DNA from 3 places in the Jeotgalibacillus malaysiensis genome. Region 1 is predicted to be linked to each of the others. Evidence: riboswitches for the same ligand, from Rfam matches in the RefSeq annotation. Region 1 holds a riboswitch; each other region holds the start of a gene.
The links. Region 1 has a riboswitch for S-adenosylmethionine ahead of LG330_RS16745 (2,3-diketo-5-methylthiopentyl-1-phosphate enolase). Riboswitches for the same ligand answer to the same signal wherever they lie in the genome.

Region 1 (5,011 bases):
AGGCTTTTCGGTGAACGCCATACTGTACGGTTAAAAATCAGTGATCTGCCAGTTTCAATCGCACGCTGCTGCGCCTGCAGTCTGCCCGCTTCGTCTTCAATTCCATCGATATCTTCAACGTGCGCCAGTCCGATGATTCGTCGGATCGTTTTACAGCCGGCAAATCCGAGCGTATCCTGCCAGATCTTTTCAAGCACATAATCTGCATACTGATCAGTGCGCTGTCTTTCTTCAAACCCTTTTTCAAGCAGCAGCTCGCGGTAGCGCTTTTCAAATACTGCCCACGTCTGTTCAATTGCCTCAAGCAGGTACTCACTGATTTCAGTACGCTTATTTTCATCCGCTCTTTCCTGTTGTGCGATATAGTTGAGCGTCAGGTTGGCAATGAATGCACCGATATCAAATCCTGCCGGACCATAAAATGCAAATTCAGGGTCAATCACTTTTGTAGACTCCTCCGTTACAAACACACTGCCTGTATGAAGGTCTCCGTGAAGCAATGTTTCTCCTTCAGTGAGGAATTGTTTTTTCAATTTTGCGACTTCAAAGATTAGACGATCGTCCTGCCACAGTGACTCCACTACTTCCTGAAGGCTTTCAGGGTAGGAATTCGATTCAGCATTTTGATAAGGATCTGTGAAAACGAGCTTTTCAGTAATGTCACACAGGTCAGGATTTACAAACTGGCGTGCAAGCTTTTTCTTTTCAACCGGTCCAAGTGCTTCATCAGAGGCGTTGAACAGATTTTCTGCAAGGTATGAGCCAATATGTGCTGAAATGTGGGGGTAGAAGTTCCCTTCAAGCAGTCCTTTTCTGAGAATCACATGATCTGACAGGTCCTCCATCACCGTTACTGCATAGTCATCGTCATAATCAAATACTTCCGGTACAAGCGCCGGTACATATTTTGCTGCTTCCTGCAGTGCCTGACGTTCAATGCGTGCACGGTCTAGCGAGAGCGGCCAGCTTTCACCGACAACCTTTGCATAAGGCAGCGCCTGCTTCACAACGAGTGATTTGTCAGTTTTCAGATCCTTCACAATAAACACGTAGTTCAGATTCCCGTCTCCAACTTCGTTACACGTTACCTGCTCTTTATCAGTGATGAGTCCCTTATTTTTTAAATAAACGAGGACACTCTGATCAGTAAATGGTTCATACACATGCTCACGTACATTTGTCATTAACGTTCCTCTCCTTTAATCGAATTCTTTTTTATGCCACTCATCTTTAGGAATGTCTAAGTCCTCTCCTGAAAAACGTTCTTCTCTGAATACTTCACCGTAATTATGGAATCCGTTACGCTCCCAGAACCCCGGGCGGTCTTCCTGTAAAAACTCGATTCCTCTGATCCACTTCACACTCTTCCAGAAATACAGATGCGGTACGACCAGTCTGAATGGATAACCATGCTTCGCTGTCAGCGGCTTTCCTTCAAAGGAGTGAGCGAGCAGAATGTCATCTTTTAATAGATCCTCAAGTGGTAAGTTGGCTTCATAATCATGATCTCCATAAATCATAACGTGCTTCGTGCCTTCAGGAATTTCAAAGTCTTTCAGCAGATCTCTGATTGTGACGCCTGTAAAAGCATTATCAAATCGCGACCACCTTGTGACGCAGTGAATATCTTTTACAACCGTCGTCTGCGGCAGCTGCATGAGCTCGTCATATGTGAATTTCTTTTTAGTTACACCTTCACCAAACAGCGTGAAATCCCATGTAGCAAGATTGTATTCAGGGACCTCGCCTTCATGCAGAATCGGAAATTTTTCTGTCAGCGTTTGACCTGGCGGGAGTCTGCCCTCGTGTGTATTTTTCTGTACCGGCGGCCGTGCTTTTTTCAACCGTTCTGCCTTACCCATTGTTTCACGCTCCTTTTTAAACAATAAAAAGCCCCTTTCTAAGATAGAAAGAGGCAGAATTAGACTGATTCGACCTCTTATCTCTCAGACCATTACGTCTGTTGGATGTAGCACCGTGTCCCTGCTGAATGTATACAGCGGGCCGGTTGCCGGGCTTCATAGGGCCAATTCCCTCAGCCAACTCTCGATAAGAGTGGTATATGTAGTTGGTTGTTATTGGTTATTTCGAATTCATAATTGCAAGTTTACGGAATAGAGTGACGTTTTGTCAATGAGTTTTTTAAAAATTATTTTTGAGGGCTTCTGGGAACCGCTGTTGACCTGCGTTTCAGGCGGACGCTTTCCGGACGGTGGTTGCTGAGCCTCCTCAAGCTTCGCTTTGCGGGGTCTCAGCTTCCCACTAATCGTCCCGGAGTCGCCGCCTTACACTCCGGTCAACAGCTTAGTTATCTTTAAAAAGTATATATAGTTGGTTGATCAATTATTTCTCATACTTTTTAGTTTGTAAAAAATTCTTGATATCTGCACAGCGAGTGATTGGAGCGTAAGGGGGCGACTCCTGTGGCAGGAAGGGACAGGTGAGACAGAGCATGGCGAAGCCTGCGGGCTCACCGCCCGGCCGCGGAAAGCGTCCCCCTGAAGCGGAAATCACCCGCCAAATTATATGAGACAAACACAATATTACTCATAAACTAAAAGCACAATAATATAATTTTCTGAAAAATCGGCTTGACGTTTTTGAAGATCTCTGACATAATTCGGTACATGATTTTAAAACCAACCGAATACGTATAAACTCTTATAAAGAGCAGGTGGAGGGGCGAGCCCGATGAAACCCGGCAACCTGTTTCAGCGATTTACCGCTGATTCAAGGTGCTAATTCTCACAGCGACAGCTGAAGGATAAGAGGAAGAACGTTCATTTAGATGTCCGCTTCCTCTTTGGGAGCGGATTTTTCATTTCTGTTTTTTGAAAGGATGTCTATAATGTCAAAAATTACAGCGACTTATCTTGTACATGATGCAAAAGGAAATTTAGATAAAAAGGCTGAGTCTATCGCACTTGGACTGACGGTCGGTTCATGGACGGACCTGCCGGCGGTTGATCAGGAGCAATTGAAAAAGCATAAGGGTGAGGTTGTTGCTGTCAGTGAAACGTCACCTTCAGCAGCAGCCGGCCACTTAGGTGAGCGTAAGGCTGGACTGATTAAAATCGCCTATCCGGCAGCAAATTTCAGTGCTGATATTCCGGCAATCCTGACCACAATTTTTGGAAAGCTTTCACTTGATGGTGAAGTAAAGCTTGTTGATATTGAACTTGATGAAGCACTTGAGCAGCAGTTCCCCGGTCCACAGTTCGGGATTGAATCAATCAGAAATAAGCTTGGCGTACACGATCGCCCGCTGCTGATGAGTATTTTTAAGGGCATGATCGGACGTGGAACAGATCTTTTTGAAGAACAATTGCGCGCACAGGCTGCAGGTGGCGTTGACCTTGTAAAGGATGATGAGATTTTATTTGATAATCCGCTCACACCTTTTGAGGATCGGATCCGCCGTGGTGTGAAGGTGCTGAATGAAGAATATGAGCGCACAGGTCACCGCACGTTATATGCAGTGAATCTTTCAGGAAGAACATTTGATTTAAAAGAAAAGGCACGAAAAGCAGTTTCGCTGGGCGCAAATGCACTTCTGTTTAACGTATTCGCTTACGGGCTTGATACACTGCAGAGTCTGGCTGAGGATCCGTATATCGATGTACCGATTATGGCGCATCCTGCTGTATCCGGCGCTTTTACGGCTTCACCGCTTTACGGGATTTCTAATCAGGTGCTGCTCGGTAAACTGCTTCGTCTCGCGGGTGCAGATTTCGTGCTATTCCCTTCTCCATATGGCAGTGTGGCGATGGAAAAAGCTGAGACATTTGCAATCAGAGATGCACTTACCTCTGACAGCCGCCTGAAGCGTGCATTCCCTGTGCCATCAGCAGGTATTCACCCGGGGTTAGTGCCTCAGTTGATTGAGGACTTCGGTAAAGACTCCATTATTAATGCAGGCGGCGGGATCCATGGTCATCCGGGTGGTGCGGCAGCCGGGGCTAAAGCGTTCCGTGATGCGATCGCTGAAGTGCAGGCCGGCGGCACTTTAGAAGACGCTGCTGCTAAATCAGCCGAGCTTGAAAAGGCACTTGCATTGTGGGGGTGAGCGCATGCCGAGCGTAATTTTTTGTGACTTTGATGGCACGATTACAAAATCCGACAACATTATTTCCATCATGCAGCACTTTGATCCACCGGGCTGGGAGCCGATTAAAGATCAGATTCTTTCCCAGGAAATATCGATCCGTGAAGGTGTAGGAAAAATGTTCGCAACCCTCCCTTCTTCATTAAAAGACGAGATCATTCAATACGTTGTCGAAACAGCGAAAATTCGGGAAGGATTCAGGGATTTTGTCAGCTATACAAGAAAGGAAAATGTTCCCCTGAACATCGTCAGCGGCGGCATCGACTTTTTCGTAAAGCCTATGCTAAAACCATATGACCTTGAAAATCAGCTTTACTGCAACGGTAGTGATTTTTCGGGAAATACAATTCGAATCACCTGGCCGCATCCATGCGATGAACATTGCTCAAATGACTGTGGTTGTTGTAAGCCGAGCATCATCAGAGAGCTTGTTGATGAGCATGTACAGAAAATTGTCATTGGTGATTCTGTCACAGACCTGGAGGCAGCAAAGCTTGCTGATCTTGTATTTGTCTGTGGTGATTACCTGGAGGAAAAATGCAGGGAGCTGAACCTTCCTTATAAGCGTTTTACTCATTTTGATGAAGTAGTCACTTATCTTGAACAGTCCAAGGAGGTTGTACACCGTTGAAAACACTTGATCTTGAAGCCCGCTGGCAGGAGCTTGCAGATGTTAAAGAGGCACTTGGTGCAAGATACTGGTTTCCGGGTACAAGCGGCAATCTGTCGATCAAAGTATCCGATGACCCGCTTGAATTTTTAGTCACAGCAAGCGGTAAGGATAAGTATCAGCGGACTGATGAAGACTTCCTGTTAGTCGACCGGAACAGCCAGCCCGTTGAACAAACGGGATTGAAGCCTTCAGCTGAAACGCTTTTACATCAAAAGGTGTATGAACTGACAGAT
Region 2 (5,011 bases), 1.3 Mb from region 1:
CAGCAGCCCGGTGGAAACAGGGAAGTGAGGGAATTTATCTTCTTATTCGTCTCTCTGTTTGGCTCTATTTTTCTGATCAATTCCATCTGGAGTGCGAGTCTTTTGCTCATTATTCCACTTGTGATCATTGTGTGGGTCATTGTGAACTTTGTCATTCGTCAAAAGCCTTACAAAATTGTTGAGAACAGCATGGAATATGCAAAGGCAGGTGTCCCGGACAAAGCGCAGCAATTCTCTATTCTGCTCGCTGCCGGTTTTTTAATTGATGCAGTGAATCAGTCAGGGTACGGGGAGTATATCGTTGATGGCTTATTTTTAGTTTCAGACGCCATCCCGTTTCTGAATTTCCTTTGGGTATTGCCATTTGTCGTCATAATCCTTGGTTTTATCGGACTTGGACCCCTGACGGTTATTGTACTTGTATCAGGAATTCTTCAGGGTGTCGAAGTGCCCTATCCGCCTGAAATTGTATTGCTTGGGATTACTTCAGGAAGTGTGATTTCTATCATGATTTCACCACTGATCCTGCCAACAATTGTGCTGAGTTCGGTAAACGGTTTAAGTATTGTGAAGAACAGCTTTTTATTCAATTATAAATTTGCCATTGCGTTTTATCTGATGGTACAGGTTTATCTGCAGGGATATATTTTGTTTTTTCTATAGCTTTGAGGTACAGCCTGGTATACAAGGTTGTACCTTTTTCAATCTCATTGACAAAGCTTCTGTAATATTTTAATGTATGAATATATAATCATATATACACATAACGATACAGGAGGTGTTCTTTTGGATACAGATCACGTGAATAACCTTGATGAAGAAACATTGTTTGTCGTCTCACAGACATTTAAAGCGCTTGGTGATCCGACAAGAATACGGATCCTGCACCTGCTTTTTGTGAATGAATACTCAGTAAACGGCATTTCTGAAGCATTGAGTCTGAAGCAATCGACTGTCTCACATCAGCTGAGATTTTTAAAAAACCTCAGGCTCGTAAAGTATCGCCGTGAAGGCACGACCTTATATTATTCACATGATGACGAACATGTAATGAATATACTTGAACAGATGATTAAGCACGCTCGCCATTAAGTATGATGGAGGAATGATAATGGGACACGGACATGATCATGCGCATACATCGAATAAAAAAGCATTGTTAATCAGCTTTATCATCATAACAAGCTTCATGATTATCGAAGCTATCGGGGGGGTTCTGACAAATAGTCTCGCCCTTCTTTCAGATGCCGGCCATATGCTGAGTGATTCAATTTCACTCGGTGTTGGACTGCTTGCTTTTACACTTGGAGAAAGAGCGGCTGACCGTCATAAAACATATGGATACAAACGTTTTGAAATTTTAGCGGCTGTATTTAACGGTGTAACACTCGTACTGATTGCACTCTATATTTTTTATGAGGCTTTTCAGCGTTTTAGTAATCCGCCGGAAATTGCGTCAACAGGAATGCTGGTTATTGCTACACTTGGGCTGGTTGTCAACGTTGTAGTGGCATGGCTGCTGATGCGTAAAGGTGATACAAAAGATAACCTGAATCTCCGTGCCACATTTCTTCATGTGCTTGGTGACCTGCTTGGATCAGTCGGTGCTGTGACAGCCGCTCTGCTGATTATTTTCTTTAATTGGGGCTGGGCAGACCCTCTTGCAAGCGTGATTGTCGCAGTGCTTGTATGTATCAGCGGCTGGCGCGTGTCGAAGGATTCCATCCACGTCCTGATGGAGGGCACACCTGAAAATGTTGACCTGGAGCAGGTGATTGCAACAATTAATAGTGTCAGCGGGATCAAAGACATCCATGACCTGCACGTCTGGTCAATCACAAGCGGCAATAACGCCCTCTCCTGCCACGCAGTTGTAGACGGCACCCTTTCCATCAATGAATGTCAGGAGCTGCTGCGGGAAATTGAACATAAACTTGCTCATGAAAAGATCGGTCACGTGACCATTCAGCTTGAGGATGAGGCGCATCCGCATGATGAGACGGTGATGTGCTGTCATCAGAAGGAACATGTGCACTGATGAGTATTCATGTGCATACTGGGGACGGAGGTTAGTGTGCACATCATATGTACACGGCAGGGACAGATTTCACCTGAAGCTTTTCAAGCCTGTCCCCAAAACGCGATTAACATTATAATGCTATAATTAATCTGAATGTTGAAATTTTAGGAGAATGAATATGAATGCAGCATCAATGAAATACTGGAATGATTTTTGGATCGCTCAGTGTAAAAAACAGCCATCATCAGTGACTGCCTGGCAATTTGGTGAGACACCTGATTACCTGGCGAAGTTAGTTATTGACGGGATCAAAACAGCAACCTGCTCGGGCCTTATTTTCTATGAACTTGAGAATGAACCGCTGCCGGCAGTAGATGATTACAGCATTATTCTCAGCAGTAAGGATGAGCCTTTAGCAATTATCCGCACATCTCAGGTGGATCTTATGCCAATGAATGAAGTCCCTGAAGAATTTGCAATTGCAGAGGGTGAAGGTGACAGAACGTACAGCTACTGGAAAGAAGCACATGAGCGCTTTTTCAGAAAAGAATTGAGTGAGGTCGGACTTGCGTATACGGAAGATATCATGTTGGTTTGTGAGCGGTTTGAGCTTGTGTATGTAAGAAACAAGTTCTAATTTGAGAAAAATCAGAGTGTAGTGAGACGCTTCTCTATTAACTTCCGGAAAGCTCAACATAAGGGATTCATATGGATCAAACTTCAAAGTGCTTCCGATCCCCTCCATCCACTTTTCAATAGGGAACGTTAGCTGATATTTTCTGTACAGCTTTTTAAATGATTCAATTTCACTAGTCTCTGTATCAAATACCAGGCCATCAAAATCAAATATCATACATTTAATCAATTTTACTCCTCCTCACCTTGAACAATTAATTTTCTATGTTTTTGGCCACAATTATTTACTGTATAGATAGATCATTATGCACTTAATTCTTTAATCTAAGTGTTTGTGAAAATTTTACTATAAAAACTTTTTAAAAATAATATTCTTCACATCTATTGACTTCCCTTTTCCAGCATAGTAAAGTAAGGAACATCATTTGAATAGAACGATTTCTTCTTATCCAGAGAGGTGGAGGGACTGGCCCTTTGATACCTCGGCAGCGGACTTACTTAGTAAGCACCGTGCCAACTCCAGCAGGCGTTATGCCTGATAGATGAGAAGAGTGTTTGCGTTATGCAGCCTCTTCTTGTTTATCAGGAAGAGGTTTTTTTATTCCTTAAACACTTGCCGGGGAAGGATATTTGATTAAATCCGATTAAATTTCCCAGTTAACTTATATTTAAAGGAGGATTCCGATGATACAGTTTGAGAATGTGAAGAAAACGTATGGTGAAGGCGAAGAAGCGGTTCATGCGTTAAAAGGAATTGACCTTACAGTGGAAACAGGGGAAATCTATGGGGTGATTGGCTTCAGCGGGGCCGGAAAAAGCTCACTGATTCGCTGCGTAAACTGGCTTGAACAACCATCAGAAGGAAGAGTGTTGATCCATGGAAAAGACTTAAATCAGCATTCAAAACAGGAAATCAGAACGATTAGAAAAGATATCGGGATGATCTTCCAGCATTTCAACCTGCTGAATTCCAAAACGGTGTACCACAATGTGGCTACTCCCCTTTTACTGACACGCGAGCCGAAAGAAAAGGTTCGTGAACGTGTTGAGGAATTACTCGCATTTGTTGGACTTGCAGATAAAGCAGATCAATATCCTGATCAATTATCAGGCGGTCAAAAGCAGCGTGTCGGAATCGCCCGTGCACTTGCAACGAATCCATCCATTCTTTTATGCGATGAAGCAACATCGGCACTCGATCCACAGACGACACAGTCTATTCTGGATCTGTTAAAAAAAATCAACAAAGAGTACAACATTACGATCTTAATCATTACACATGAAATGACAGTGATCCGTGAGATTTGTGATAAAGTTGCCGTCATCGAAGAAGGAATTATTAAAGAAAAAGGCACAGTGTTTGAGGTATTCACAAACCCTCAGCATCCGACAACGAAACGTTTTGTCCGGTCAGTGATGAACGACCAACTGCCTGACAGCATTGTGAAGGAACTGGAGAAAAAGAACTTTAAAAATGTGTACCGGATTCAATATACCGGTCAATCTACCGGGTCTCCACTCCTTTCACGGGTCTCGAGACAATTTAACCTTGATGTAAATGTGCTCTTTGGCAATATCACTGAGCTGCAGGAAATTCCATTTGGCAACCTCATTGTTGAGTTTGATGGCAGGCAGTCTGATATCCAGAAAGCACTTCACTATATTCAACAGGAAAACGTTTATGTAAAGGATGTGGCACAGCATGCTGGTTAATACAGATCAGATTATTGAAGCACTGTGGGAAACACTTGCGATGGTTGGATTTTCACTCCTTTTCTCATCACTGATCGGCTTCCCGCTCGGCATTCTGCTTGTTGTGACGCGAAAAGGACATTTACTTGAAAACCTGGCTGTCTTTAATGTTTTAAATGCAGTCATTAACGTATTCAGATCAGTTCCATTTATTATCCTGATGGTTGCCATCATACCGATTACAAGATTAATTGTCGGGACTTCAATTGGTACAGCTGCAGCAATTGTGCCCCTTGTCTTTTATGCAGGACCTTACATTGCAAGACTGATTGAAAACTCACTGCTTGAAGTAGACAAAGGTGTCATTGAAGCTGCTGAAGCAATGGGTGCAACTCCGGGGCAGATTATTTTCAAATTTTTAATTCCGGAAGCACTCAGTTCACTTGTACTGGCACTCACGATTGCAACGGTCGGACTAGTCGGCGCATCTGCGATGGCTGGAGCCGTTGGTGGCGGAGGTCTTGGAGATCTGGCAATCACATATGGTTACCAGCGTTTTGATACAGCCGTGATGCTGATCACAGTCGGCATACTGGTCGTGATGGTTCAGGGTCTTCAGACAACAGGAAATATCGTATCTAAAAAAATCAGACGTAGTTAATT
Region 3 (5,011 bases), 970 kb from region 1:
AAACAGTACCTCGCTGATGATGCTCGCGGGTCAGCTTGCAACTGCTGAGAAGCCGTTTGAATTGAGCAGGCTGATCTCTTTGAATGAAAAAATTAAGAAAGAATCCAGTCAATTTTCTTATATTCAGTCAGCAGATCTGAGGCTGATGCTGACTGGACTGCTTGTATCAAATTTTGATGAGCCGAAAAATTCGTTTGATGACATGATGCTTGTCTACGAAAAATTGATAGAATCAGGTTTTTCAAGAAGTCCGCATGCTTATATTGCAGCCTACGCTTTATATGTATCGCTTGATTCCGTTACGGAAGAAGAGATAGACGAGCATGTAAAACGTGCTAAAAGCATGTACAGCGGAATGAAAAAGCAGCACTTCTTCTTAACGTCCCATGAAGATTACCCGCTCTCAGTGCTTCTCGCTGAAGAAGAGGGGGAAGAGGAAGAACTGCTTGATGATATGGCTTATTACTATGACCAGCTGCATATTGTACTGGCTAAAGGCAACAACCGTCAGTTCTTATCACAAATCCTTACATACGGGCGGCAGGATAACAGACAGCTGCTCGTACAAAATACAGTCACGTGGCTTGATGATCTTAAGACAAACAAGATCAAATTGCGTGGCAATCACTTGCCAATTGTCGGCGTATTGGCCCTTGCCGGCACACCTTCAGCACTGCTGAGTGAAGTAAAAGAAACCTATGATCAGCTGATCAGTATTAAAAGTTTTAAATGGCACAAAGACCTGTGCTTTATGACAGCTGTGCGGTTTGTTCTGCAAAAGAAAGTCAAGGAAAATAATGTGCTTGATGTCGGTCTTGCATCAACGATCGAATCTATCCTGCAGGCTCAGCAGGCTGCAGTACTCGCTGCCATGTCAGCCGGTGCTGCTGCATCAGCAAGTTCATCCAATCATTAATGGCTAAGGTCATGGGAAAGAGGAATGTAATATGAGATTTATTTGTCTGCAGCATATCTGGTACGACAACGCAGGTTACCTGGAAGAGTGGGTAAAAGCCTGGGGCTGTGAGCTTCATTATATAGATGCAAAAAAACCGGATGATTATCCTGTCCTGAAGGATAACGATGTGCTGGTTGTTTTAGGAGGTCCAAACAGCGTACAGGAGCTCCCTGAAACTGACTGGATGCAAAAAGAGGTTGATTATATTGAAAAAGCAATTAATGAAGAACGAAAAATCATAGGCATCTGTCTTGGTTCACAAATGATTGCACATATTCTCGGAACCGAAGTATCAACTCTTCCTAAGTATGAAATGGGGTGGGCAGAACTGAATTGGCACAATTCATTTCTGGAAGACTTTGAAGTGGGTCAGCTTAACATCCCGATGTTCCACTGGCACAGTGATATTTACGATCTGCCAAAAGGAACAAAACCGGTTGGGAAATCTGAAATTACCCCGGTACAGGGATTTTATACTGATCATATTCTGGCATTTCAATTTCACCCTGAAATGACGGTGGAAGGTATTCAGAACCTGATTGATCATGATGATCAGGAGATTGAAGAACGTGATAAAACAGTCGACATGGAAGGACCGAGAGCGGATCCGGGCTACGTCGAACAAAGTCATAACCGCTTTCAGCCGATCCTTGAGAAATTTCTAAATGTTCATGGTGAAAAAAAGATTGATTAAACACTGGACAAAGATTTGAATTGTGTATACAATAATAATGAGATTCATTCTCAATTGAAAAATCAAACGTCGCACTTATTATAAATGCCTGTAAACAGTCGTTTCGCACCGGCTTTTTACACTGTAGGCAATCAAGCGACACCCCCTCCCTTAGCTGCACGCTGTCTGACACCAGCGTGCGGTTTTTATGAGGTTGTAGTGGTGGGAGATGCTTGAAAAAAGAGTGGAAGGGCAGCGCGGTTTTCAGTTCATATCCGGAAAATTTCGGGTCAGTTACTGAGAATCCCGGTTCAGGTTCCCGGAATCCCCGGTCACATTGATTTCAAAGCCAGTGATTTCGAATCACATTCATCATTTGTTGGGTCACGTCCGTCCAATCCCGGGTCGTATACTCCTAATCTCAGGCCACATCGGTCTCCATCGCCCCTCTCGCGTCCCGGCAACAAATCCATACCACTTTTCCAAATTCTTTTCTGAAAAATCTTGCACATTTACTCAATATGATGTAGTCTATACAACAACTATTATTTTCAGACAATTTCATAACTTATCAAGAGAAGTGGAGGGACTGGCCCTTTGAAACTTCAGCAACCGGCAGTGCACGGTGCTAATTCCAGCAGGCGATCTGCCTGAAGATAAGAAGAACGTATTCAAAGACCTTCTCTTATCAGAAGGTCTTTTCCTGTATATACAGAACGATTTTGAAGGAGCTGCTTTTTATGACATCAATCCAAACCATCCTTGCTCAGCTTGGAAACAGAAGTGAAGAATCAACCGGAACCGTAAATCCACCGATTTATTTATCAACAGCCTACAGACATGAGGGGCTCGGACAATCAACCGGCTATGATTATACGAGAACGAAGAATCCGACAAGAGCCATCCTTGAAGAAGGGATTGCAGCACTTGAAGGCGCGGACCAGGGATTTGCTACAAGTTCAGGGATGGCAGCCGTACAGCTGGTACTGTCTTTATATAAACCGGGAGATACAATCCTTGCCTCTGATGACCTATATGGAGGCACTTACCGCTTATTTGATCATTACAGCGAGCATTATGGCATAGAGTTCGTATATGTTGATACAAACAATCCTGATGAACTCCTGCAGGCCTGTACGGAGCGGGTGAAGGCCGTCTTTGTGGAGACGCCGACAAACCCGCTGATGAAAATAACCGATATCAGGCAGGTTGCTGATTTTGCTCATGACAAGGATATTCACCTGATTGTGGACAATACCTTTTTAACGCCATACCTGCAGCGGCCGATTGAACTTGGCGCAGATATTGTCATTCACAGCGCAACAAAATACCTCGGTGGTCACAATGACGTACTGGCAGGTCTGGTTGCCGCTAGAGGTGATACGATTTGTGAAAAGCTTTTTGCGATTCACAACGGAGCCGGAGCGGTTCTCTCGCCAATAGACTCATGGCTGTTAATCCGGGGAATGAAGACACTTGCGCTCAGGATGGACCGTCATCAGACGAATGCTGCTGCAGTGGCAGCCTTTCTTGAAACGCAGCCGCAGGTCACAGACGTCATTTACCCGGGAATCGGCGGGATGGTTTCATTCAGACTGGAGCGCCCGGAGTGGATTGATCCATTTTTAAGATCAATTAATGTGATTTCATTTGCTGAAAGTCTTGGCGGTGTTGAAAGCTTTATTACGTATCCTGCGACCCAGACCCATGCGGATATTCCTGAAGCAGAGCGTGAGGATAAAGGGATCTGCAGCAGGTTACTGCGTTTCTCTGTTGGCATTGAACAGCCTGACGACTTAATTACTGATCTGAAACAGGCGCTTGAAGCAGCCGGAAAAGGAGGAGATCATGTATGACACATCATTTTGATACAAAACTATTGCATCAGCCATCATATATCGATAAGCAGACAGGGGCTGTGAATGTTCCCTTACACTATTCCTCGACTTACCATCAGCAGTCGATTGATGAATTCGGTCCTTATGATTACAGCCGTTCAGGAAACCCGACGCGCGGTGCACTTGAAGATACAATTGCTGATCTGGAAAATGGTCACTCAGGCTTTGCTTTTGCATCAGGCATGGCTGCGATCTCTTCTGCCTTTATGCTGCTTTCTGCAGGCGATCATGTACTCGTCTCAAAGGATGTCTACGGGGGAACGTACCGGATGATTACAGAAGTACTGACGCGCTTTAATATCGATCACTCATTTATTGATATGACTGACCTTGATGAAACAGCGCGCAATGTTCAGCCGAACACAAAAGTAATCTACGTGGAGACGCCATCCAATCCAACGCTCAACATAACGGATATTGAAGGCGTGGCAAAAGTGGCAAAAGCACACGGGTGTCTGACATTTGTAGATAATACGTTCATGACGCCGCTTTATCAGAAACCGCTTGATCTTGGTGCGGATGTCGTCCTGCACAGTGCAACAAAGTTTCTGTCAGGTCACAGTGATGTCGTGGCAGGGCTTGCCGCTGTAAAAGATGAGGAGATTGCTGCTCAGCTGAAATTCATTCAGAATTCATTTGGCTCAATCCTGGGTGTTCAGGACAGCTGGCTGCTGCTGCGCGGATTAAAAACACTCAGCGTCAGACTGAAGCAGTCATCTGATTCTGCGAGAGAGATTGCGCAATTTCTTCATCACCACCCGCTGATTGATGAAGTTTATTACCCGGGCTTTTCATTTCACGCAGGGTATCATATCCACCAGCGACAGTCGACGGGAGCGGGGGCTGTGCTGTCATTCAGATTGCCTGACAAAAAAAGTGCAGGCGTACTAGTGGAAGCAATGAAAATTCCAGTATTTGCAGTCAGTCTCGGGGCTGTGGAATCAATCCTCTCTTATCCGGCCACCATGAGCCACGCTGCAATGCCGCAGTCAGAGCGTGAATCACGCGGCATCACATCAGGCCTCCTGCGCCTCTCAGTCGGCTTGGAAGACACTGAAGACCTCCTCGCTGACCTGCGCCAGGCACTCGACAAAGTAGGGGCGTATCAGACGCTTGAGGTATAACAAATACAACTGCACCTTTAAATTGGGTGCAGTTTTTGTTTGCCTTCAATAATCAGTGGTAAAGACTTCTAAATACTTTTTAGGAGGATGACCAATGATTTTTGCACAGGATGGAATGAAAGATCAGCATATTTTAGTAACAGGCGCAACAGGCGGAATCGGCTGGTATACAGTCATAGAAGCTCTGAAGACAGGTGCCGCAGTCACAGCTGCCGGGCGTAATGAAGATAAACTGGGTGACCTGAAAAAAGAATGCCAGGAAGCAGGAATCGAAGCGAAACTGCTGATTGTCTCGGCAGATCTGAACGAATCTGAAGATAGAGAAAGACTGCTTCAAAAAGCAAAAGAGCATGCAGGA

Region 2: another riboswitch for S-adenosylmethionine. It lies ahead of LG330_RS05490 (methionine ABC transporter ATP-binding protein); the one in region 1 lies ahead of LG330_RS16745 (2,3-diketo-5-methylthiopentyl-1-phosphate enolase).
Region 3: another riboswitch for S-adenosylmethionine. It lies ahead of LG330_RS03485 (methionine biosynthesis PLP-dependent protein); the one in region 1 lies ahead of LG330_RS16745 (2,3-diketo-5-methylthiopentyl-1-phosphate enolase).

What each region holds. Positions count from the first base shown of each region.
Region 1 covers NZ_CP085252.1:3,221,357-3,226,367, forward strand. Annotated here, with positions in the region: gene mtnK (S-methyl-5-thioribose kinase) at 1-1,184, opposite strand, end outside; gene LG330_RS16740 (sulfite oxidase-like oxidoreductase) at 1,200-1,862, opposite strand; SAM riboswitch class I at 1,937-2,056, opposite strand; SAM riboswitch class I at 2,659-2,771, shown strand; gene LG330_RS16745 (2,3-diketo-5-methylthiopentyl-1-phosphate enolase) at 2,849-4,066, shown strand; gene LG330_RS16750 (2-hydroxy-3-keto-5-methylthiopentenyl-1-phosphate phosphatase) at 4,071-4,736, shown strand; gene LG330_RS16755 (methylthioribulose 1-phosphate dehydratase) at 4,733-5,011, shown strand, end outside.
Region 2 covers NZ_CP085252.1:961,662-966,672, reverse strand. Annotated here, with positions in the region: gene LG330_RS05510 (hypothetical protein) at 1-663, shown strand, start outside; gene LG330_RS05505 (ArsR/SmtB family transcription factor) at 787-1,092, shown strand; gene LG330_RS05500 (cation diffusion facilitator family transporter) at 1,112-2,038, shown strand; gene LG330_RS05495 (ASCH domain-containing protein) at 2,199-2,657, shown strand; SAM riboswitch class I at 3,099-3,205, shown strand; gene LG330_RS05490 (methionine ABC transporter ATP-binding protein) at 3,341-4,369, shown strand; gene LG330_RS05485 (methionine ABC transporter permease) at 4,359-5,009, shown strand.
Region 3 covers NZ_CP085252.1:602,656-607,666, forward strand. Annotated here, with positions in the region: gene LG330_RS03475 (DUF4003 family protein) at 1-916, shown strand, start outside; gene LG330_RS03480 (type 1 glutamine amidotransferase) at 948-1,652, shown strand; SAM riboswitch class I at 2,197-2,294, shown strand; gene LG330_RS03485 (methionine biosynthesis PLP-dependent protein) at 2,372-3,487, shown strand; gene metC (cystathionine beta-lyase) at 3,484-4,653, shown strand; gene LG330_RS03495 (SDR family NAD(P)-dependent oxidoreductase) at 4,748-5,011, shown strand, end outside.